Regions from separate parts of the Neobacillus sp. GCM10023253 genome, predicted to be linked through region 2. Evidence: riboswitches for the same ligand, from Rfam matches in the RefSeq annotation. Region 2 holds a riboswitch; each other region holds the start of a gene.
The links. Region 2 has a riboswitch for S-adenosylmethionine ahead of metK (methionine adenosyltransferase). Riboswitches for the same ligand answer to the same signal wherever they lie in the genome.

Region 1: linked by a shared signal. The riboswitch ahead of ACFPA1_RS11230 (methionine ABC transporter ATP-binding protein) and the one ahead of metK (methionine adenosyltransferase) in region 2 are both predicted to bind S-adenosylmethionine.
Region 3: linked by a shared signal. The riboswitch ahead of ACFPA1_RS20360 (homoserine dehydrogenase) and the one ahead of metK (methionine adenosyltransferase) in region 2 are both predicted to bind S-adenosylmethionine.

The regions. Positions count from the first base shown of each region.
Region 1 is NZ_JBHSHV010000008.1:123,016-130,678, reverse strand. It holds gene ACFPA1_RS11235 (O-acetylhomoserine aminocarboxypropyltransferase/cysteine synthase family protein) at 1-1,204, shown strand, start outside; SAM riboswitch class I at 1,330-1,435, shown strand; gene ACFPA1_RS11230 (methionine ABC transporter ATP-binding protein) at 1,558-2,583, shown strand; gene ACFPA1_RS11225 (methionine ABC transporter permease) at 2,576-3,241, shown strand; gene ACFPA1_RS11220 (MetQ/NlpA family ABC transporter substrate-binding protein) at 3,256-4,086, shown strand; gene sufC (Fe-S cluster assembly ATPase SufC) at 4,460-5,245, shown strand; gene sufD (Fe-S cluster assembly protein SufD) at 5,270-6,580, shown strand; gene ACFPA1_RS11205 (cysteine desulfurase) at 6,580-7,663, shown strand, end outside.
Region 2 is NZ_JBHSHV010000012.1:682,058-689,720, reverse strand. It holds gene ACFPA1_RS17550 (hypothetical protein) at 1-943, shown strand, start outside; gene ACFPA1_RS17555 (RNA polymerase sigma factor) at 1-12, shown strand, start outside; gene pckA (phosphoenolpyruvate carboxykinase (ATP)) at 988-2,574, opposite strand; SAM riboswitch class I at 2,838-2,971, shown strand; gene metK (methionine adenosyltransferase) at 3,237-4,439, shown strand; gene asnB (asparagine synthase (glutamine-hydrolyzing)) at 4,672-6,570, shown strand; gene ACFPA1_RS17530 (gamma carbonic anhydrase family protein) at 6,723-7,229, opposite strand; gene ACFPA1_RS17525 (alpha/beta hydrolase) at 7,383-7,663, shown strand, end outside.
Region 3 is NZ_JBHSHV010000016.1:73,104-80,766, reverse strand. It holds gene recX (recombination regulator RecX) at 1-162, opposite strand, end outside; gene ACFPA1_RS20380 (TIGR01777 family oxidoreductase) at 240-1,139, shown strand; gene ACFPA1_RS20375 (YfhE family protein) at 1,235-1,363, shown strand; gene ACFPA1_RS20370 (YfhD family protein) at 1,478-1,660, shown strand; gene ACFPA1_RS20365 (DoxX family protein) at 1,810-2,304, opposite strand; gene ACFPA1_RS20360 (homoserine dehydrogenase) at 2,796-4,031, opposite strand; SAM riboswitch class I at 4,098-4,209, opposite strand; gene ACFPA1_RS20355 (GNAT family N-acetyltransferase) at 4,286-4,957, opposite strand; gene ACFPA1_RS20350 (GNAT family N-acetyltransferase) at 4,980-5,642, opposite strand; gene ACFPA1_RS20345 (carbon-nitrogen hydrolase family protein) at 5,661-6,518, opposite strand; gene argH (argininosuccinate lyase) at 6,707-7,663, opposite strand, start outside.

The DNA.
Region 1 (7,663 bases), on a different contig from region 2:
CCAATTTAAAAGCACAGAGCATGCCGCCAACCTATTCGCCTTAGCGGAACCTGGGTACATATATACACGGATTCATAATCCAACCACAACTGTTTTCGAAGAAAGAGTATCGCTCCTAGAAGGCGGCGTTGGCGCACTGGCAGTGGCAAGCGGTATGTCTGCCATCACATTGGCCATCTTAAACATTGCCGAAGCGGGTGATGAGATTGTTGCTGCATCCAATCTATATGGTGGAACGTATAATCTATTTGCAGTGACCCTGCCTAAATACGGGATTAATGTGAAGTTTGTAGACCCAGAGAATCCGGAAAACTTCCGTGCCGCCATTACGGAAAAAACAAAAGCTGTTTTCGCTGAAACGATCGGCAATCCAAGCTTAAGAATCCTTGATATTGAAAAGGTAGCCAATATTGCTCATGAAGCAGGGGTTCCTCTTATCGTGGACAATACCTTTGCAACACCATACTTGTGCCGTCCAATTGAGCATGGCGCTGATATCGTCGTTCACTCCGCAACTAAGTGGATATTAGGTAATGGAACAACTACAGGGGGCATCATTGTCGACGGAGGAAAGTTCGATTGGAATTCACCGAAATTCCCTGGCTTAACAACGCCAGACTCCAGCTATCATGACCTTGTTTATGCAGAGGCACTTGGACCGGTTGCTTATATTATTAAAGCACGCGTACAGCTTCTCCGCGACATGGGGCCGGCACTAAGCCCGCAAAGCTCATTCCAGTTTGTTCTTGGGTTAGAAACGCTTCATGTACGGATGAAAGAGCATGTCGCCAACACCAAAAATGTAGTGGAATACTTGCATAATCATCCTGCGGTTGAATGGGTTTCTTATCCGGGGCATCCATCACATCCTGACTATGAATTGGCGCAAAAATATTTACCTAAGGGCGCTGGTTCAATGGTTGTATTTGGCATTAAAGGCGGAAGAGAAGCCGGTGCGAAATTAATCGATGCGATCACCCTATGGGCGCACGTGGCTAATGTCGGCGATGCCAAGAGCTTAATTATCCACCCGGCAAGCACCACACATCAGCAGCTGGATGCGGAAGGATTAAAGTCAGCAGGTGTTTCCGAGGACTTGATCCGTCTTTCCATTGGAATCGAAAATGTTGAGGACTTAGTAGAAGATTTAGAGGACGCAATCGAAGCTGCAACAGGCTTAACATCTTTAAAAACAAATGCCTAAATTTTCCTTAAATAGTTTTTTGAAAATGTAGAATTTTGTCGTTGACACTACTATCTAACCGTGATACTATTACTTTCATAATAATAGTATTAATGCATGTATAATTAAATATAGGATAGCTTTTGCTCTTATCAAGAGAGGTGGAGGGATGTGCCCTATGAAGCCCGGCAACCGTCAATTTTATTGAAATGGTGCCAATTCACACAAAGCCGCGGCTTTGAAAGATGGGAGAAAGGATTCATTTGATAATGATGCCTTTCTGCCTTTGCGGAGAGGCTTTTTATTTTACTAAAATAGAATTCTTTCATGAAAATTATCAAATCCTATAATAAGGACAAGAAGTAGGTGATTCAATGATTTCCATTAAAAATGTACGAAAGATTTTTTCTACCAAGCAGGGACAGCTAAAAGCTGTTGATGAAGTAAACCTGGATATAAAAGAAGGAGAAATCTTTGGTGTGATCGGATATAGCGGGGCTGGTAAAAGTACCTTAATCCGCATGTTAAATGGCCTTGAGCTGCCTACGGGTGGAACTGTCAACGTGGCTGGCCGGGAGATTTCAAAAATAAAGGGTGCAGAGCTTAGAAAAGCCCGTCAGGAAATCAGCATGATTTTCCAGCACTTCAATCTACTTTGGTCAAGAACAGTCAGCGAAAATATCGCTTTTCCATTAGAGATTGCCGGAGTGAGCGCGCCGGAAAGGAAAAAACGAGTTGAAGAGTTGATCAAGTTAGTTGGCCTTGAAGGCAGAGATGACGCCTACCCTTCACAGTTGAGTGGCGGGCAGAAGCAGCGGGTCGGGATTGCCCGGGCCCTTGCCAATAACCCAAAGGTGCTGTTATGTGACGAGGCAACATCAGCGCTCGACCCACAAACAACAGACTCTATTCTCGACCTTTTAGTGAATATCAATAAACAATTCGGCTTAACGATTGTGCTGATTACTCACGAAATGCATGTCATCCGGAAAATCTGTCATCGAGTGGCGGTCATGGAAAGTGGGCGGATTGTCGAGCTTGGTCCGGTGCTTGATGTATTTAAAAACCCTCAGCAGCCGATTACGAAACGGTTTGTCCAGCAGGTAACCGAACCGGAAAAAACAAAGGAAACAGCAGAGCATTTGCTAGAGCGCTATCCTCATGGAAAGGTCATTCAACTATCGTTTCTTGGGGAGGCAACAGAACAGCCATTAATCACACGTGTTATTCGTGATTTTGATGTCGTAGTAAATATTCTCCAAGGGAATATTTCTCATACGCAAAATGGGTCTTATGGAACATTATTTATTCATTTGGATGGCCAAGCTAATGAAATTCAGAAAGCCATCGATTATATTCACTCGCAGCAAGTGGGCGTGGAGGTGATCAGTAATGGCTGACTTTATGGAATTAGTTAAGTGGGATGAGCTGTTACTGGCAACACGTGAAACGATCTATATGACCGCCATCTCGGTCCTTGCGACATTTATTTTGGGCTTGTTACTAGGCCTGCTTCTATTTCTAACGAGTAAAGGAAACATATGGCAAAGCCGTGGGGTAAACATTATTATTGCTGGCTTTGTAAATATTTTTAGATCCATTCCCTTTATTATCTTAATTGTTTTATTAATCCCTTTTACTAAAGTTCTCGTTGGAACAATGCTCGGTGCCAATGCTGCACTGCCGGCACTGATTATTGGAGCAGCTCCGTTTTATGCTCGAATGGTGGAAATCGCCCTTAGGGAAATTGATAAAGGTGTGATTGAAGCATCACAATCAATGGGTGCCACACACGGACATATTATTTTTAAGGTATTAATACCTGAATCCTTGCCAGCATTAATTTCCGGGATTACCGTTACGGCGATTTCACTTGTTGGCTTTACTGCAATGGCTGGGGTCATTGGAGCCGGTGGACTTGGCCATTTTGCCTATCTAGAAGGCTTTCAACGCAACAGGCCAATGGTTACATTAGTGGCAACGATTGCTATTTTAATCTTAGTTTTTATTATCCAATTTATTGGAGATTATTTTACAAAGAGAACAGATAAACGTTAACAGGAGGAGTAAAAATGAAAAAAGTTCTGGGTTTGATCTTCATTGCGTTTACCGTATTTGCCTTAGCGGCCTGCGGCGGTGCAAAAAATGATTCAGCAGATAAAGATGGGAACAAAAAATTAGTTGTTGGTGCGACTGCTGTACCACACGCAGAAGTACTTGAAGCTGCAAAGCCAATATTGAAGAAAAAAGGTATTGATTTGGAAATTCAAGTTTTCCAAGACTATATTCTGCCAAACGTAGCATTAAAGGATAAAGAAATAGATGCAAACTATTTCCAAACACCTGGATATTTAGATCTGCAGATGAAAGAAAATAAAGATTTTGATTTTGTCAGTGTGGGTGGGGTTCATAAAGAACCAATCGGGATTTACTCAAAAAAGTATAAAAGTCTAAAAGATCTTCCAAATGGTGCAACCATTATTATGAGTGATTCTTTAAGCGACCACGGCCGTATCCTGCCGATTTTTGAAAAGGCTGGATTAATCAAGCTTAAAGAAGGCGTTGGTGCAAACGCAAGAATAGATGATATCGTTGAAAATCCAAAGAACCTGAAGTTCCCTAAATTAATTGAAGCAAAATTATTAGCATCTTCTTTCGAAAACGGTGAAGGTGATGCGGTTGCCATTAATACCAACTATGCATTAGAAGGCGGCATTGATATTGGAAAATATGGTATTGCCTTTGAAGGCAGTGACGTGGTTCCAGCCAACCTTGTAGTAGTTCGTTCAGAAGACAAAGACCGTAAAGAAATCAAAACACTTGTAGAGGTTCTTCAATCGAAAGAAATTCAAGATTTTATTAAGGAAAAATACAAAGGTGCTGTTATCGCAGCAACTGAGTAATTACTAAATATGTAGGAATATTGCAGAAAAGTCAGTGAGGATTCACTGGCTTTTCTGCATTCATTACATGAAAGACCATTAAGTAGTAAAAAATAGATGCCATAACCACCCATGGCATTTTAGCAAAAAATAAGGTATCATTTTATTCGGGCTTGTATTACATAAAAAGTCTTTATCTGAATTTTCTTTAAAAACTTCCTGCTATTCTCATTTAGCATGTTCTTAGTGAAAATACATGCTAGTTATTACTATTAAAAAGTTGCTAACAAATTTCATTTGTTATAAGATTGTAATGAGAATAAAGTGAGAATGAATGTGGAAGATCTTAAAAAATCTGTCTGCAAAGATACAATACATTTTCGGAGGTATGAATATGGCTGGATCAACTTTAACAATCAAAGATCTGCACGTAGCAATTGATGGGAAAGAAATTTTAAAGGGTGTCAACCTTGAAATAAAAGGCGGCGAAATTCACGCCATAATGGGTCCTAACGGAACTGGTAAATCTACATTATCTTCTGCTATCATGGGTCACCCTAAATATGAAGTAACAAGTGGCAGCATTACGCTTGATGGGCAAGACGTTTTAGAAATGGAAGTAGATGAGCGCGCTCGTGCTGGACTATTTTTAGCCATGCAATACCCAAGCGAAATTAACGGTGTTACGAATGCTGACTTCTTGCGTTCTGCGATTAACAGCCGTCTTGGCGAAGGCAACGAAATTTCTTTAATGAAATTCATTCGTAAAATGGATAAGCAAATGGAATACCTTGAAATGGATCTAGATATGGCGCAGCGTTACCTTAATGAAGGCTTCTCCGGCGGTGAGAAAAAACGTAATGAAATACTGCAATTAATGATGTTGGAGCCGAAAATTGCAATTCTCGATGAAATCGACTCCGGTCTTGATATTGATGCCTTAAAGGTAGTATCAAAAGGTGTCAACGAAATGCGCGGTGAGGATTTCGGATGCTTAATTATTACTCACTATCAACGTCTGTTAAACTATATCACTCCTGACCATGTGCACGTAATGATGCAAGGCCGTGTGGTAAAATCCGGCGGGGCAGAGCTTGCACAGCGCTTAGAAGCAGAAGGATATGACTGGATCAAGCAAGAGCTTGGTATTGAAGATGAAACAGTTGAGCAAGAAGCTTAAAAGCTTTTGTTAGGAGGGTTAGCAATGACAACAGAAACAACATTACCGTTTGATAAGGGTTTTGTGAGCTCTTTTTCAAAAGAAAAGAGCGAGCCTGCTTGGTTTGAAGAGCTTCGACTGAAGGCACTTGAGCATTTTCACGAACTGCCGATGCCTCGGCCAGATAAAACAAAAATAGATAAATGGAATTTTACACAGTTTGAGCAGCATACAGTTAAAAGTGCTCCATATACATCTTTGGCAGAACTGCCAGAAGAGGTTAAAGCATTAGTAGATTTGGATGCGGCACAACAAAATTTATATATTCAGCGCAACCAAACGCCAGCCTTTATTTCTCTTTCAGAAGACCTAAAGGCAAAGGGTGTTGTGTTTACCGATATTTTCACTGCTGCTAGAGAGCACGGCGATTTATTGAAAAAATATTATATGACACAGGCGATCAATGCTGATGAGCACCGTTTGACTGCTCTTCATGCTGCATTTGTCAATGGCGGAGCCTTCCTGTATGTTCCGAAGAACATCGAAATTGCGGAACCGATTCAAGCAGTTTTCGTTCATGACAATGCGGAGGCAAACCTGTTTAACCATGTTCTTGTCGTCGCAGAAGATAACAGCTCTTTAACATATGTGGAAAACTATATTTCCACAGTGGAAGAGTCCAATACCTTGGCAAACATCCTGACAGAGGTAATTGCCAATACAAATGCAAAGGTGCAGTACGGTGCTGTGGATACTTTGGCAAAAGGAATCACAACCTATGTGAACCGCCGCGGTGTCACCGGCCGCGATTCCCGAATCGAGTGGGCGCTTGGCATGATGAATGAAGGCAATACCATTTCTGAAAATACCACCAATCTTCTTGGTGACGGTTCTAATGGCGATACGAAAACTGTTGTGGTTGGACGTGGTGAGCAGACCCAGAACTTTACGACAAAGGTTGTTCATTTTGGCAGACATACAATAGGAAATATCTTGAATCATGGCGTTGTTAAGGATAACGCTACTTCTATCTTCAACGGAATTGGCAAAATTGAACATGGCGCCTCTAAATCTGACGCTGAGCAAACATCACGCGTGTTAATGCTGAGTGAAAAAGCTCGCGGCGATGCGAATCCAATTTTATTAATCGACGAAGATGATGTTATGGCTGGCCACGCTGCTTCTGTAGGACGCGTTGACCCAGTGCAATTATATTATTTGATGAGCCGCGGTATTCCGAAGAAGGAAGCGGAACGTTTAGTCATTCATGGCTTCCTTGCACCGGTGGTAAATCAGCTTCCAATTGAGAAAGTAAAAGAGCAATTAGTGGAAGTTATTGAAAGGAAAGTAAGATAATGAATATCCAAGATATTCGCAAACTGTTTCCTATTTTAGACCAGGAAGTTAACGGCAAGCCATTAGTTTATCTGGATAGCTCTGCGACATCGCAGAAGCCCGTTCAAGTTATTGAAACACTTGACAAATACTACCGCGAGTACAATTCAAATGTCCACCGCGGTGTGCATACATTAGGTACAAAAGCAACAGATGCTTACGAAGGTGCCCGTGAAAAGGTCCGTAAGTTCATCAATGCGAAATCCATTCAAGAAGTTATTTTTACAAGAGGAACGACGACCTCCCTTAACACGGTGGCGGCAAGCTACGGCGCCGCCAACCTGAAGGAAGGCGACGAAATCGTCATTACCTATATGGAGCACCACAGCAATATCATTCCTTGGCAGCAGGTAGCTAAATGGACTGGTGCCCAGCTGAAATACATTCAGCTCAAAGAGGATGGAACGATTTCATTAGATGATGTTCGGGCGACTATTACACCGAACACAAAAATTGTGTCGGTGATGCAGGTATCCAACGTGCTTGGCGTCATCAATCCTGTTAAGGAAATCGCCAAGATTGCCCATGAAAATGGCGCTATTATGGTAGTTGACGGTGCACAAAGTGCTCCGCATATGAAAATTGATGTTCAAGATTTAGATTGTGATTTCCTTGCTTTTTCCGGCCATAAGATGTGCGGACCAACCGGGATTGGTGTCCTTTACGGGAAAAAGCATCTGCTTGAAAAAATGGAGCCGGTTGAATTCGGCGGTGAAATGATTGATTTCGTGGAATTATATGAATCAACCTGGAAAGAGCTGCCGTGGAAGTTCGAGGGCGGAACACCAATTATTGCTGGTGCCATTGGTCTTGGCGCAGCGATTGACTTTTTAAATGAAGTCGGTTTAGACAATATTGTCGAGCATGAACATAAGCTTGCAGCCTATGCGCTGGAAAAAATGTCAACTGTTGAAGGCATGACGATTTATGGTCCGCATGATCCGGCAAAACGCGCTGGTCTAGTGACTTTCAATTTAAGTGATGTTCACCCGCATGATGTAGCGACGGTTCTGGATGCGGAAGGAATCGCTGTCCGCGCCGGCC
Region 2 (7,663 bases):
TTTATCGGATAAAGAGCTGCTGGAAATGATGGCGGATTTTCCGAAACATGAGCTTTCTACAAAACAGAGAACGGACATGTTAAAAAGGATTAGTGAAGCAGGCACAATCAAGCCAAGAAAGCCGTTTAACATCCAAAGACTGGGGGCTATGGCAGCATTGTTCATACTTGCTCTTATTGCCCCGATTTTCTATTTTACGAATACAGCCGAGGAAAAGAATCCCGGCAGCGGCAGTTCCGTTATAACCAAAGCCCAAGAGGGTGATTATTTTGCATTAAAGAATGAAGAGGGGAAACCTATTTATGCAGGTAGTAATTTTGGTATCACAAACAAGGTGAGCCTGCTTGCACCTCAGGACTGGATTGCAAAAGATAAAGGCACCGTTGCTAAGATGATGATTTTTTTATGGGGAAACTATGATTATTCGAAATCTCTCAAGGTCGATGCGGTCCACGTTAAAACAGGAGTCAAAGAGCACCTTGCTGAAACTCCTTTATCTGGAGGAATCTACGGTACGGATGCTCACACTGTAACAACCTTCAAACCATTGCCTTTTTCAGGAGTTTGGAATCTTCAATTCACAGTTGGTGATAAGAAGGTTGGTGCATTTTCCATTTATGTAAAGGAGCCGTATATCACAATTGGCAAATCAACATTAATGATTTCTGCGGAGGATCTTTATGCCGGCTTTTATGAACACGAGTTTATTGAAGTCGAGGGAAGCAATCTTCCCGATGAAATAGAATTGGAGATATTTCAATTAGAAACCGCTGAGGAATCGAAATTTACTTTTAAGAAGGTTGCAGACTATACGACAACGGATGGAAAGCATATTACGGAGTATGGCGGCGGGTTTACCATCAAAAAAAGCGGTAAATATCGTTTTACTATTCTCCAGCAATCGGAGGCAGTCGAAGTAAGGAAACCAGTTGACGGGAAATAGAAAAAAGAGGCTGATTTTGGAGATCAGCCTCTTTTTTCTACTGTTTAAACGATTGGTCCGCCTTTTTCTTCAATCTCGACGGCAACGTTAGCGAATTTCTTAAAGTTCTCACGGAATTGCTCTGCCAATTCTTTTGCCTTTTTTTCATAAGCATTAGGATCTGCCCATGTTTTCATTGGCTGAAGCACTTCATCAGGGACCCCAGCAATATGGAGCGGGATATTTAGGCCAAAGAATGTATCCTTAACGGTTTCTACGTGATTTAGTTCTCCTTCAAGAGCTGCCTGCACCATTGCTCTTGTATATGAGAGTTTCATACGATTGCCGACGCCGTATTCTCCGCCAGTCCAGCCTGTATTAACCAAAAACACATTAACGTTATGCTCAAGTATTTTTTCTCCTAGCATTTCGGCATAGCGTGTAGCCGGCAGCGGCAGGAATGGTGCACCAAAACAGGTTGAGAAGGTTGCCTGCGGTGAAGTAATGCCACGCTCTGTTCCAGCAAGCTTTGATGTAAATCCGCTTAAGAAATGGTACATTGCTTGTTCCCTTGTTAATTTAGCGATTGGCGGAAGAACACCAAATGCATCTGCAGTTAAAAACACAATGGTATTCGGGTGCCCGGCAATGCTAGGCTGGACAATATTATCAATGGCCTCCATTGGATATGCGGCCCGAGTGTTTTCTGTTAATGTTCCATCATCATAATCCGGAATTCTCGATTCCTGGTTAATCACAACATTTTCAAGAACGGTCCCGAAACGGATGGCATCAAAGATTTGCGGTTCTTTTTCACGGGATAGATTAATACATTTTGCATAGCAGCCGCCTTCAATATTAAAGACGCCATTTGATGACCAGCCGTGCTCATCATCGCCGATTAGACGGCGATTAGGGTCAGCGGAAAGAGTTGTTTTTCCAGTTCCGGATAAACCGAAGAATAATGCTACATCCCCTTCAATGCCGACATTCGCTGAACAGTGCATAGAGAAAATATTGTTTTCAGGCAGTAAATAGTTCATGACAGAGAAAATTGATTTTTTCATTTCCCCCGCATATTCAGTTCCTCCAATTAGAACTACGCGGCGTTCAAATGATATAATAATGAAGGTTTCAGAATTCGTACCGTCGACTGCCGGGTCTGCTTTGAAATTAGGGGCAGAAATTACTGTAAATTCAGCTTCATGAGTCAGAAGTTCATCTTCCGAAGGCCGAATGAACAACTGGTGGGCAAAAAGATTATGCCAAGCAAATTCATTTATGACTTGAATCGGCAGTTGTGATTTCTTATCAGCACCAGCAAAGCCTTTAAATACATAAACTTCTTCTTGCTGTTTTAAGTATTCTAATACCTTATTATAAAGATGATCAAAAGTTTCTTGTGAGATTGGCTGATTTAAAGAACCCCAGGCAATTTTATCTTTGGTTGACTCCTCCAAAACAGTGAATTTGTCTTCGGGAGACCGCCCAGTATATTTTCCTGTTGAAACACGAACCGCTCCGGTGGAAGTGAGTGTCCCTTCTTTTCTGCTGAGGATTTTTTCAACTAGCTGCGGCACAGATAATTGGACTTGGACATTACTTTCATTAAGTAATTCCTTTAATTCATTTGGGATATGAACAGAATTCATTTAATGAACCTTCCTTTTTATGGTTTTTTTAATTTGATATATTAATATTGAATAGTATAACACAATTAAAATAATAGTCTATACTAATTGACGAAATTATGCTGTATTTTATACATTATTCTAAAGGTGATTAAAAAGTCATGAAAAAAACAGTTTAAGCATATTTTGTATCATACTCCATTGTATATTTTGGTTAATGTTGCTAAAAAATACATTGACATACTTTAAGAATCTGGGGTATGATTTAACCTTGAACGGATACTCTCTTATCCCGAGCTGGTGGAGGGACAGGCCCTATGAAACCCAGCAACCTGCAACTAGGAAAATGTCTATTTTTAGTCGTTTTTCGGGCAAAGGTGCTCAACCTGATGCAAGGCTTGTCCTTGAACGATAAGAGTGAAAGGCACGCAAAATGTTTGCATTCAACCTTTCCTCATGGAAAGGTTTTTTTGTCTATTTGGCAAACACACGTGCTGTTTGAATCGCTTTACTAATCTTCTAAAGAATTTCGGTTGGGTTTTTTCGGTAGTATTTCATAAAAACCTGATGTTTATTTCATACTATTAGGGATGAGTTCCGTATCAAAATGGAGGTTATTTGGAAAGGGTGTTAACCTTTGAAAAAAGCAGCCTCATTATTTCATTATTATAGGAGGAATTCAGATGTCACTAAAACGCCATTTGTTCACTTCTGAATCAGTAACTGAAGGTCATCCTGATAAGATTTGCGACCAGATTTCTGATTCTATTTTAGACGCTATTCTAGCAAAGGATGCAAATGCCCGCGTAGCTGCTGAAACATCAGTAACGACCGGCTTAGTTCTAGTTGCCGGCGAAATCACTACCTCTACATATGTAGATATCCCAAAAATTGTTCGTGAGACGATCAAAGAAATTGGCTACGTTCGTGCGAAATATGGCTTTGATTCGGAAACATGTGCGGTGTTAACCTCTATTGATGAACAGTCTCCTGACATTGCCATGGGTGTCAATCAAGCACTTGAAGCTCGTGAAGGTCAAATGTCTGATAAAGAAATTGAAGCAATTGGTGCAGGTGACCAAGGCTTAATGTTCGGCTTCGCCTGTAACGAAACGAAAGAGCTGATGCCTCTTCCAATATCTTTAGCCCATAAGCTTGCCCGCCGGTTAACAGAGGTTCGTAAAGAGGATATCCTTCCATACCTTCGTCCGGACGGAAAAACACAAGTAACGGTCGAATACGATGAGAACAACAAACCGGTTCGGATTGATACAATTGTTATTTCCACCCAGCACCATCCGGAAATTGGACTAGAGCAAATCCAGCGCAATGTTAAGGAACATGTCATTAATCCGGTTGTACCAAAAGAATTAATTGATGAAAATACAAAATATTTTATAAACCCAACCGGCCGCTTTGTAATCGGCGGACCGCAGGGGGATGCAGGACTGACTGGCCGCAAAATTATCGTGGATACTTACGGAGGCTATGCCCGTCACGGCGGCGGCGCTTTTTCCGGTAAGGACCCGACAAAGGTTGACCGTTCAGCCGCTTATGCTGCACGTTATGTTGCAAAAAATATTGTCGCAGCAGATTTAGCTGAAAAATGTGAAGTCCAGCTTGCCTATGCGATTGGTGTAGCAAGACCGGTATCGATTTCCATCGATACTTTTGGCACAGGCAAAGTCAGCGAAGCGGTATTGGTTGACTTAGTAAGTAAAAACTTCGACCTGCGCCCTGCAGGAATCATTAAAATGCTGGATTTACGCCGCCCCATCTATAAGCAAACAGCAGCTTACGGACATTTTGGCCGTACGGATGTTGATCTTCCTTGGGAACGCACTGATAAGGCAGATGCATTACGTGAGCAGGCGGAAGGAAAATAATATGGAGTGGGAGTTGCATTAAGGTGTAACTCCCATTTTTCATTAAACGTCTATTTTCTTGTTCAGTGTTTTAAAAATTGGAATAAAATGTTTAAGTAGGACTATTGAAGTAAAAAATGAGGATACATGATTTTCCTTTTGTTCACAGTGCCATTTTTGAAAAAAAAGTGGTAGTATTAGAGAGTATGTTTTTACAAAAGGATATTTTGAAATAGAGTAGGTGAGGTACATAATGTGCGGTTTTATCGGTTGTGTACATGACAAAACGCAAAATTATCGTGACGAAGAAAAGCAGCTTTTTAAAAATATGAACGATATTATAACCCATCGTGGACCAGATGATGATGGTTATTATTATGATGATCATATTCAATTTGGTTTCCGCCGGTTAAGTATCATTGATATTGAATCCGGGCACCAGCCGCTAACGTATGAAAACGAAAGATACTGGATTATTTTTAACGGTGAAATTTATAACTATGTCGAGCTTCGTGAAGAGTTGCTCAAAGAAGGACTAACTTTTTCCACAAGCTCTGATACAGAGGTTATCATTGCCCTCTACAGCCATCTAAAAGAAAAAGCAGTTGAACGCTTGCGCGGGATGTTTGCTTTTGTTATCTGGGATAAGCAGGAACAAACACTTTATGGGGCACGAGATCCGTTTGGAATTAAACCATTCTTTTATATGGAGGATGGTGACAGAACCTTCTTTGCTTCTGAGAAAAAGAGCATTTTGCTGGCTCTTAAAAATGATGTGCTGGATTATGATTCCTTGCAGCATTATTTAACCTATCAGTTTGTTCCAGAACCTGATACCCTATCTGAAGGAATTAAAAAGCTTGAACCAGGCCATTATTTTACAAAAAAAATCGGCTCGAAGATGGAAATGAACCGCTACTGGAAGGCACATTTTCACCCAGTACTAAAATCGGAAGATGATTTCGTAAAGGAAATCCGTGATATTCTGTTTGATTCGGTTGAAAAGCATATGCGCAGTGATGTTCCGGTTGGTTCCTTCTTATCAGGTGGGATTGACTCTTCCATCATTGCCTCGATTGCAAAGCAATTCCATCCGGCTATTAAAACGTTTTCCGTCGGATTTGAGCACAATGGCTTCAGTGAAATTGATGTCGCCAAGGAAACAGCTGAAAAGCTTGGCGTAGAAAACATCAGTTATATCATTACGCCTGAGGAATATATGAAAGAAGTTCCGAAAATTATTTGGCATATGGATGACCCGCTTGCCGACCCAGCCTGTGTTCCATTATATTTTGTCGCCCGTGAAGCGAGAAAGCATGTTACGGTTGTTCTTTCAGGCGAAGGCGCTGATGAATTGTTTGGCGGCTATAATATTTACCGCGAGCCTGGCGATTTGGAGATTTTTAATAAAATTCCTAGAGTCGGAAAGGTACTTCTAAAAGGAATTGCCGATATGCTTCCGGAAGGGATGAAAGGAAAGAGCTTTATTGAACGCGGGGTGACACCGATGGAGCAGCGCTACATTGGTAATGCCAAGATGTTCGACGAAGCGGAAAAACGTGAGCTTTTGAGTGTCTATCGTGAAGGCTTGAACTATACCGATATCACCAAGCCTCTTTATGAGGAATCAAGAGGTTATGATCCGGTTGACAGGATGCAATATATCGATATCCATACTTGGATGCGCGGCGATATTTTACTAAAGGCTGATAAAATGACGATGGCTCATTCATTGGAACTGCGCGTGCCGTTCTTAGATAAGGCAGTATTTGAAGTAGCCTCGAAAATCCCAACTAGCTTGAAAACAGCTAACGGCACTACTAAGTACGTTTTGCGGAAGGCCGCCGAAGGGGTCGTTCCTGATCATGTTCTAAACCGGAAGAAGCTTGGCTTCCCTGTTCCTATCCGCCACTGGCTAAAGGCTGAGATGAATGATTGGGCAAAAAATATCATTCGTGAAAGCCAGACAGACCATTTAATCAATAAGACGTACCTGTTAAAGCTTCTTGATGACCATTGTCAGGATAAAGCTGACAACAGTCGAAAGATTTGGACTGTTCTTATGTTTATGGTTTGGCATCAGGTGTATGTTGAAGGAGTATACTCCTTTCAAAGCGAGTATAAAAAAGATATAGTATTAGCGAGCAGATAAATGGAAAAGTAAAGGCACCCATCGTTAAGATTGGGTGCCTTTTTGGCTAATAGGAAAGTATAAATTTTTTCAAATTTATACTTTCCTAACGCATAAATTCAACTACGCCTCTGTCTTCGTCCTATCGGACTTGCCAATCGGCGAGTTATCATTTACAGGGATTTATAAAATTGCCCTTTTTCTGCATATTCTCTTGTGATTCTTTCCATTTCCTTAATATCTTCAGGAGTGATTTCTCTAATAACTTTAGCTGGTCTTCCAAATGCTAATGTATTAGGAGGGATTTTTTTGCCTTGCGGAACAAGACTGCCAGCACCAATAAAGGCACCTTCGCCAATTTCCGCCTGGTCCAAAATAATCGATCCCATTCCAATAAGTGCTCCTTTTCGGATGATGCAGCTATGTAATATGACTTGATGGCCAACGGTCACTTCATCCTCTAAAATAAGTGGGTTATTTGGGCTTTGATGCAGGACGGAATTGTCCTGGATGTTTACTTTGTTACCGATTCTTGTCGGCGCTACATCGCCTCTAATAACGGAATTAAACCAGACGCTGGATTCATCGCCGATTTCAACATCTCCTGTAATGGTTACATAATCTGCAATATAGGCAGTGTCGGAAATAACAGGGTATTTATCTTTAAAAGGGTAAATCATCATGCTCGCTCCTTTTTGAATGATAATTCTATTTTAACGAATCAAGCCAAGGAATGACAAAAAATATCGCAATTAAAAAATTCATTTAGATTCTTATTAGTCTTTCCTATATGGTAAAATACAAAAAATGATAACGTTTTAGGGGGATCAGTTATGTGGAAGTGGGAAGCAGAAGGGGAAGCGAAGGCTGTTATTGTCATGGTTCACGGCGCCATGGAGCACCATCGCCGATACGGATGGCTGATTGAGATGTGGCGCACGTCCGGCTTTCATGTCATTATGGCCGACCTTCCCGGGCAGGGAATGACAACGCGATCGCGCCGCGGACATATCGATTCCTTTGATGAATACATATTTGAAGTAAAAGATTGGGTTCAAGCAGCCTATCGATATGAATTGCCTGTTTTTTTGCTGGGCCATAGTATGGGCGGGTT
Region 3 (7,663 bases), on a different contig from region 2:
AAGAGAAAATTCATCTACTTCCATCCCTTTTTTTAAGCCAAATTTGATCAGAACATCACTGTCAACACTAAAGGCAAACTGTTCACCTTTGCCGTAATCCATAAAAATATTAAAACGGTCTGTATTTTTTTGCTGCGTGGTGATTTTTGTAATTATAGCCATCACGGTCACCCCCACTCTAATTTACCATATTGGTCAAAAAATATAATAAAATAAAGGTAATAAGGAGGGCGGAAAAAATGAAAATAGCGATTGCAGGCGGAACAGGCTTTGTTGGTAAAGCACTTGTACATGAATTAACCAAAAACGGCCATCAGGTCATTGTTTTAACGCGAAACTCAAATCAGGATGGCCCCAGCGTTCAATATGTCCAATGGCTGCAAGCAAACTCAAACCCTGCCCCGTCCCTGGCAGGAACAGATATCATCATCAACCTCGCCGGTGAATCCATAAACAGCGGCCGCTGGACCGAACAAAGAAAGCAAACAATCTTGAACAGCCGGCTCGAAGCCGTCCATGAGCTTCTAAAAATCATGAACGAATTAAACCCAAGGCCAAAAGCATTTATCAACGCCAGTGCGGTCGGATATTACGGGACCTCATTCAAGAAGACTTTTTCAGAAGAAAACAAAGGCAGCAGCAATGACTTCCTGTCATGTACAGTCATGGAATGGGAAAACGAAGCCGCAAAGGCCACAGAAATCGGGATTCGGACTGTTTTTTGCAGATTTGGCATCGTCCTTGATAAAGCAGAAGGTGCCCTGCCAAAAATCGCACTCCCTTATAAATCGTTTATTGGCGGGCCTATCGGCATAGGAAAGCAGTGGATGTCCTGGATTCATATTGACGATGTTGTTAAGGCTATACTCTTTATCATCGAAAATGAAAAAATTCAAGGTCCGGTTAACTTTACAGCCCCAAATCCTGTCACCATGAATGAATTCGGCAAAGTGCTAAGCGAAGTTCTCAAGCGGCCGAACTGGCTTCCAGTGCCTAGCTTTGCCTTAAAAACTCTATTAGGGGAAATGAGCACACTGGTGATCGATGGTCAAAAAGTGCTGCCAGCCAAACTCTTGGAATCCGGCTACACCTTCCAATATCCAGATTTAAAACCTGCGCTGAAAAATATATTTTCCTAAAGACAGTATCTTTCCTCATCGATAAGGCAAAAATGGTGAAGTGTACATTATGTACCATTTTTACCTAATTCAAATAGTTGAAAGGAATGAGCATGATGTCAGAAAATAAGAAGCGCAATAAAGATCGGGAAAGAACTAATTTAACAAGTATGCAGGAGGTCGCGTACGGCCATGAGTTTAAAATGGCGGACCGGGCCGGCGGCTACACGAAACGTAAAAGATAACAACTAAAAACTTTATATAATTTTTCCATTAATGGACCCCTTGCCATTTGCAAATGCTAGTAAAGGGAGCAGGCCTTTTGCTCCACTAGCGATAAAATGAAAGGGGTTTTTTTAATGGGCCGTTCACATGGACATAAGAGTCGTGACAAAAACAAAGCCTCACTTCCTCAAGTACCGAAAAATATGAAATCAGATGGACAAGATGTAGAATTCTCCAAGGAAATGGCTGATGGAGCTGACTTAGAAGCAATGGCGCGCGCAAATGCGGCAAATCAGCGCGTCAGAAATCGCAAATAATAAATGAAAACTAGCCGATTGGCGAGTCCGAGAGGACGGTTCATGAGGCGTAGTTGAATTTATACTTTTAGCTAAAAAAAGAAGAAGCAGGATTCCTGCTTCTTTAATGTATTTAAAGGGGGAGTTAACGATTATTAATTGGTGCTGCCTTATTGCGTTTTTACCTCATTTACATGAGCTTTTTTGAAATAGCCTTTGATAAAAGGAACTGCATATCGGTCAAGACCGAAGTAGTAAGCTCCTGCACCTGCGAATAACAGAATCATCGCGGCTGTATAAAGAATTGGGTTCGTGCTTGTCGTGCCTGCCAGCATAAAGTTCAAGTTCATAAATGCACCGGCAATCAAGGCTGGGATTGTGGCTAAACCAACGATTAAACCAAGACCGACTAACATTTCTCCCCAAGGTATTAATGTATTAAAAATTCCCACGTTAGGCATAGCGAATTGCTGTAAGAAATCTGCATACCATGCTTGAACCGCAGGGTGTTCGCCAGTTGCTGCCGCCATTGCTCCTTTTAGGAACCCTGTAGCATCGAAACCACCAGTTAACTTATTATAACCTGCTTCTATCCATTGTAATCCAAGCCAAACACGTAATACTGTCCAAACAACCGCTGCGTAAGGAGTTTTGTACCATCTCATCATAATCATCTCCATAGTTTTTTGTGAAATGTTTCACAAATTTAACTTTAAGTTATTCCCTTATGAAAGGGATTGATCAGCTAGCTGTGTCTTGTAAGGAAGTCTTTGTGAATTGCTTCACTATCTTCTTTACACTTTTAATATACTCTCCTGCTATTGAAAAAACAACGGCTTTCACAGTTTCTTAACATATTAATGTTAGATATATGAAGAGATTGTGAACGCAATACAGCAAGTTCCCCCTCCTCTTTTGTGAACAATGTTTATAATGTAGACAACATCAGCTCCCCCCTTATAAAACCTGATTTTTACAATCAGCTTTTCTGTTAATAACTAACGGTGGATAACCGCTTTCAAAATTGTGGATAATGTGCATAACATTGTGGACTACCTATAAATACAGGACTTTAGATGTGGAAAAAACACTGGATAAATGAATGTCCATTCAAAACAAAAGGAGCATCACATAAAAGATGCCCCTCAATCCAACCCTATAATGCCTTCGCTTCCTCAATACCCCTCACGAGGAATTCTTCATTACCCAGAATCGAAAAATATTGAACCGATGGTTGCCTTTGCGCAAGCTGCTCGATATCCTTTTTGGAACCCTTTAGGACAAAGATTCCCTCAGAGATTTCATCCACCAGGGTAATCGCGGGACTGCCATATTTTTGGACCAGACCCTGGACCAGCCAGTACTCCCTCTGGTGTTCATTTTTCAACTCAATGTCCTCCCCTGAGGTTTTCAAATAATTAGACTTCGGCACGTGGCTTTGACATACGTGGACCAAATCCTCGATTATGGCACTAGCCGTTGGGTACATGCCTGCGCCCGGTCCTTGAAGGGTGATTTCACCAACGATATCAGATTTTACATTTACCGCATTCTCCACTCCCTCAACATGGTAAAAAGGGTGCTCAGAGCCGACCAGAACCGGCTTCACCGATGCCTGGATGCGGGTGCCCGACTTCCAGATGCTCGCAATATGTTTAAACCGTAACCCTAAGTTTTGCGCTGCTTCAATCAATTCACTCGTAATAGACGTAATCCCAACCCGTTCAACATCACGCCAGTCAGGCTCTTCTCCAAATGCCAGCCTGCTTAAGATCATTGTTTTATAAAAAGCATCATAGCCTTCCACGTCATTGGTCGGATCCGCCTCGGCATAGCCATTTTCCTGCGCCCGCAGCAAGCTTTCGGCAAATGACTGCCGTTTTTCCCTCATTTCGGTCAAGATGAAATTGGACGTTCCATTGAGGATTCCCAGGATCCGCTGGACACGATTAATTTTTAAAAGCTGACCGAGCGTTTGAATGACCGGAATCCCTCCAGCCACTGTCGCCTCAAAACCAACCGACACCTGATGCTGTTCTGCCAACTCGACAAGCTCATTCCCGTGGTGGGCAAACATCTCCTTATTCGCTGTAATGATGTGGCAGCCCCGTTGGATTGCTTTTTTCAAGTAGGTAAAAGTCGGGTCTTTATCCACGATGCATTCAATCACGACATCAAGCTTCGGCAATTGCAGAATTTCTTCGAAATCCGTTGTCAGCAGAACATTCCCGCTAATATCCCGCGGCTTTTGCTTATTTCTAACAAGGACGGCAGCAACCTCTACTTCCTTCCCTAATTCTGCCGCCAGCTCATTGCTATGTGATTGAATGGTCCGATAAACCCCTTCACCCACCGTACCGAACCCGAGAATTGCCACATTAATTACAGACATGTCTGCCACCCCTTTATTTTTTTGAAAAATAAAAACCCTCTTCATAAGAAGAGGGCTCTATTCCTCCTCTTATCTATCAGGCTACAAATAACCTGCAGGAATTAGCACCTTTTCAAGGAATACCTTGAAGGTTGCCGGGCTTCATCGGGCCTAGTCCCTCCGCCGCTCTGGATAAGAGTATTTATTTGATTTTTCATTAAATTTCCAAAGATATATAAAAAGTATATTATCTGAATTTTCAAGAGTTGTCAATATTAAAGTGGCAAAAGGGCGACCGTTTCTTTTGCTGCTAATTTCTCAACCATGTCCAGCCATTCCTGTGGTTTATTGGAAAGCACAGAATAATAGGTAGTTAGAAAGTCTTTGACAAGTGATGCCGGTATTTCGGCGATTTCTTCCTTAATCGGCATGAAGCATAGATCCAGCCCGGACACAGCTTCCCCATTGTTTTCCCAAGACGGGTGAACATAGGCAAGGTCAAGACGCTTATAGCCTAAATGTGACAGAACCTCACGGCGCACGTACGGGTACATGACCTTCACACCGCCAAATTCGTGGTGCTCTACACGGTATGGGTCATAGATTTCGGCAAACATTCCGAACAGCTCCGTACCGTTTTGGGCAGCAAGCTGTTTTAAGTCTTTTAGACGATTTTCAGCTAAAAATCGGCCAAGCGAGAGACCTGGTTTGCTGATGATCGTGAAGTCGGTCATCGCAATATTCCAGTCAGGATAATAGCGGTACTCAGTCGCACCGACGACCTGGTCCTGATCGACGGCAACGAACACGCGGATACTTGGGTCTTCTAACGGTTCTTTCCACAATTCATAATCTAGGACCTCTTCCGGTGGAAAAATCTGTCCCATTAAATCGTGAAGCTTTTTAAAATTGGGGTCTTCGATATTGGTAATGCGTTTAAATTCCATTGGTTCTGATTCCCCTTATAAATTATTTAAACGGGTTCTTCCATTCCATTAATGCCGCATTGTTAAGGGATTCTTCATCCTCTAAATAGTTTCTGGCGACACCGATTGGCACACGTCCGCAGCGAAGGAGAAAGCTGATGACAGGATCCTTCAGCTCGCCCTTTATGACAGCGTCGAGATACTCTTCCGGCGTCATTTTTTCAGCCACTTTATGATAGCCCGGCATCCGCCCGCCGCCAAGAAGACGGTCATACCCTTTTTCAATGACCACATGATACATGGCATGCATCATTAATTTTCCGAGTCCCAGCTTACGGTACTTCGGACGGACGCTGATATCGACAATGTAGAGGGTGTTGCCGTTCGGATTATGGTTGCGGATATAGCCGTGGTCGGTCACTTCTTCCCATGTATGGCTGTGACTAGACGGGTCCAACTCGACACAAACTCCGGTCAGGGAGCCCGCCAATTCTCCATTGATTTCAACGCATAATGCCCCTTCCGGAAACAGTGTCACATGATTCGTTAATTGTTCTTCATTCCACCAAAGCTCGGATGGAAAAGGAGGCGGGAAGCATTCGGACTGGATTTCGATAAGCTGATCAAAGTCCTCCATTGTGTAATTACGTATACAAACCGGCAGCGGCCGGTCCTGATCATAAACGTAAAATTCACTGCGATACATGAAAAGGCCTCCCTCGTTTTAATTCCAATCTGTATATAAATCAGTGCGGCGGTCGCGCCAGGTGGTCACAGAACCACGCTCGCGAACTTCGTATAGCAGTTCCAGGTCAAGATCGGCTGTTACGACCATGTCGTTGTTGATTTCCCCTTCTACTAAAAGCCCTTTTGGCGGGAACGGAATGTCGTTTGGAGTGATAATGACGGCCTGGCCAAAGTTTGCCCGCATGAAATCAACCGTCGGCAGCGCGCCAACCGTTCCGGTTAATACTACATATACCTGATTTTCAATCGCTCGGGCATGGCTCGTGTAACGGACGCGGTGGAAGCCGTGACGATCGTCCGTGCAGGATGGACAGAAAATAACATCGGCGCCCTTCGCCTTCGCCATCCGGACGATTTCCGGGAATTCAATATCATAGCAGGTTAACAGAGCAATTTTTCCTTTTTCTGTTTCAAAAATTTGAAACGAGTCCCCTGCTGCCATATTCCATTCGTTAACCTCGGTTGGTGTGATATGCAGTTTAGCCTGCTCGCCGACGCGGCCGTCTGGGTAAAATAAATGAGCAGTATTGTAAAGCTTGCCATCCTTTTCAAGGACATGGGTCCCCGCGATGATGTGCATGTTGGTTTCTTTTGCAAATTTGATAAATAGTTCACGGTATTGGTTAGTAAAGCTAGGCAGGTCATTGATGGTCAGGCTTTGTCCCTGGCCATTTCCAATGGAAAGTAGTTGCGTAGTAAAGAATTCAGGAAAAAGGACAAATTCAGCCCCGAATTCTTCGGCGGTTTTTATATAATGCTCACATTGAGCGGCAAATTCCGCAAATGAGTTGATTGTGTGAAGATGGTACTGAACAACAGATACTCTAAGTTTCATTTTTCGCCTCCAGGTAAGTTATTGGAAGATAGATTCCATATTGAATTATCTTATAATCTAGCACTTTATACAAATGAAATGCATTCCAAATATGAAAGTAGATAAAAAGCCAGCAGGGGCGCTGGCTTTAATGTAGATATCCTACTAATTTCTTTCCCAAAAGGTAATTTAGTTACCTATTAAACAGCTTACTGCTCTAGTTTTCCCTCAGCAAGTTTAATTTGCTCTCTTACCTGCTCTGGTGAGGTACCGCCAAAGCTATTTCGGACCGCCACCACATGCTCTGGCGCCAAAACAACGTAAATATCCTCTTCAAACAGCGTACTGAACTGCTGATATTCGTCCAGTGTTAAATCCAATAGGAATTTGCCGGATTGAATCGAGTAAAGAACAATTTTTCCAATCACTTCATGAGCCTCGCGGAATGGCAATCCTTTGCGAACGAGGTAATCGGCAATGTCAGTAGCATTAGAGAAGTCATTATTGATGGCTTTTCGCATGACATCCTTGCGAACAGTCATTGTTTCAATCATCGGTGCCAAAAGCTTCAATGAGCCTTCTAGGGTTGCCACCGTATCAAACATTCCCTCCTTGTCTTCCTGGAGGTCCTTGTTATAAGCGAGCGGCAGTCCTTTCAACACAGTCAGCAAGCCAATCAAATTGCCATACGTGCGGCCTGTTTTTCCGCGCAGCAGCTCCGGTACGTCAGGATTCTTTTTCTGCGGCATGATGCTTGATCCTGTACAGAACGAATCATCGAGCTCAACAAACTGAAATTCCTGGCTTGACCAAATAACCAATTCCTCTGAAAGACGAGAAATATGTGTCATGATAATCGAGCCAATCGACAGGAATTCAAGGATAAAGTCGCGGTCGCTGACGGCATCCATGCTATTCGGATAAATGGTTTCAAAGCCCAATTGCTCGGCAACAATCCCACGGTTAATCGGGAAAGTTGTTCCTGCCAACGCACCGGAACCAAGCGGAAGCCAGTTCACGCGTTTCAGCGAATCCAACAGTCTCTCCTTATCGCGTTCAAACATCCAAAAATACGCCATTAAGTGGTGGGCGAATGAAACAGGCTGCGCGCGCTGCAAATGGGTATAGCCCGGAATCAGCGTTTCCACATGCTCCTTCGCTTGTCC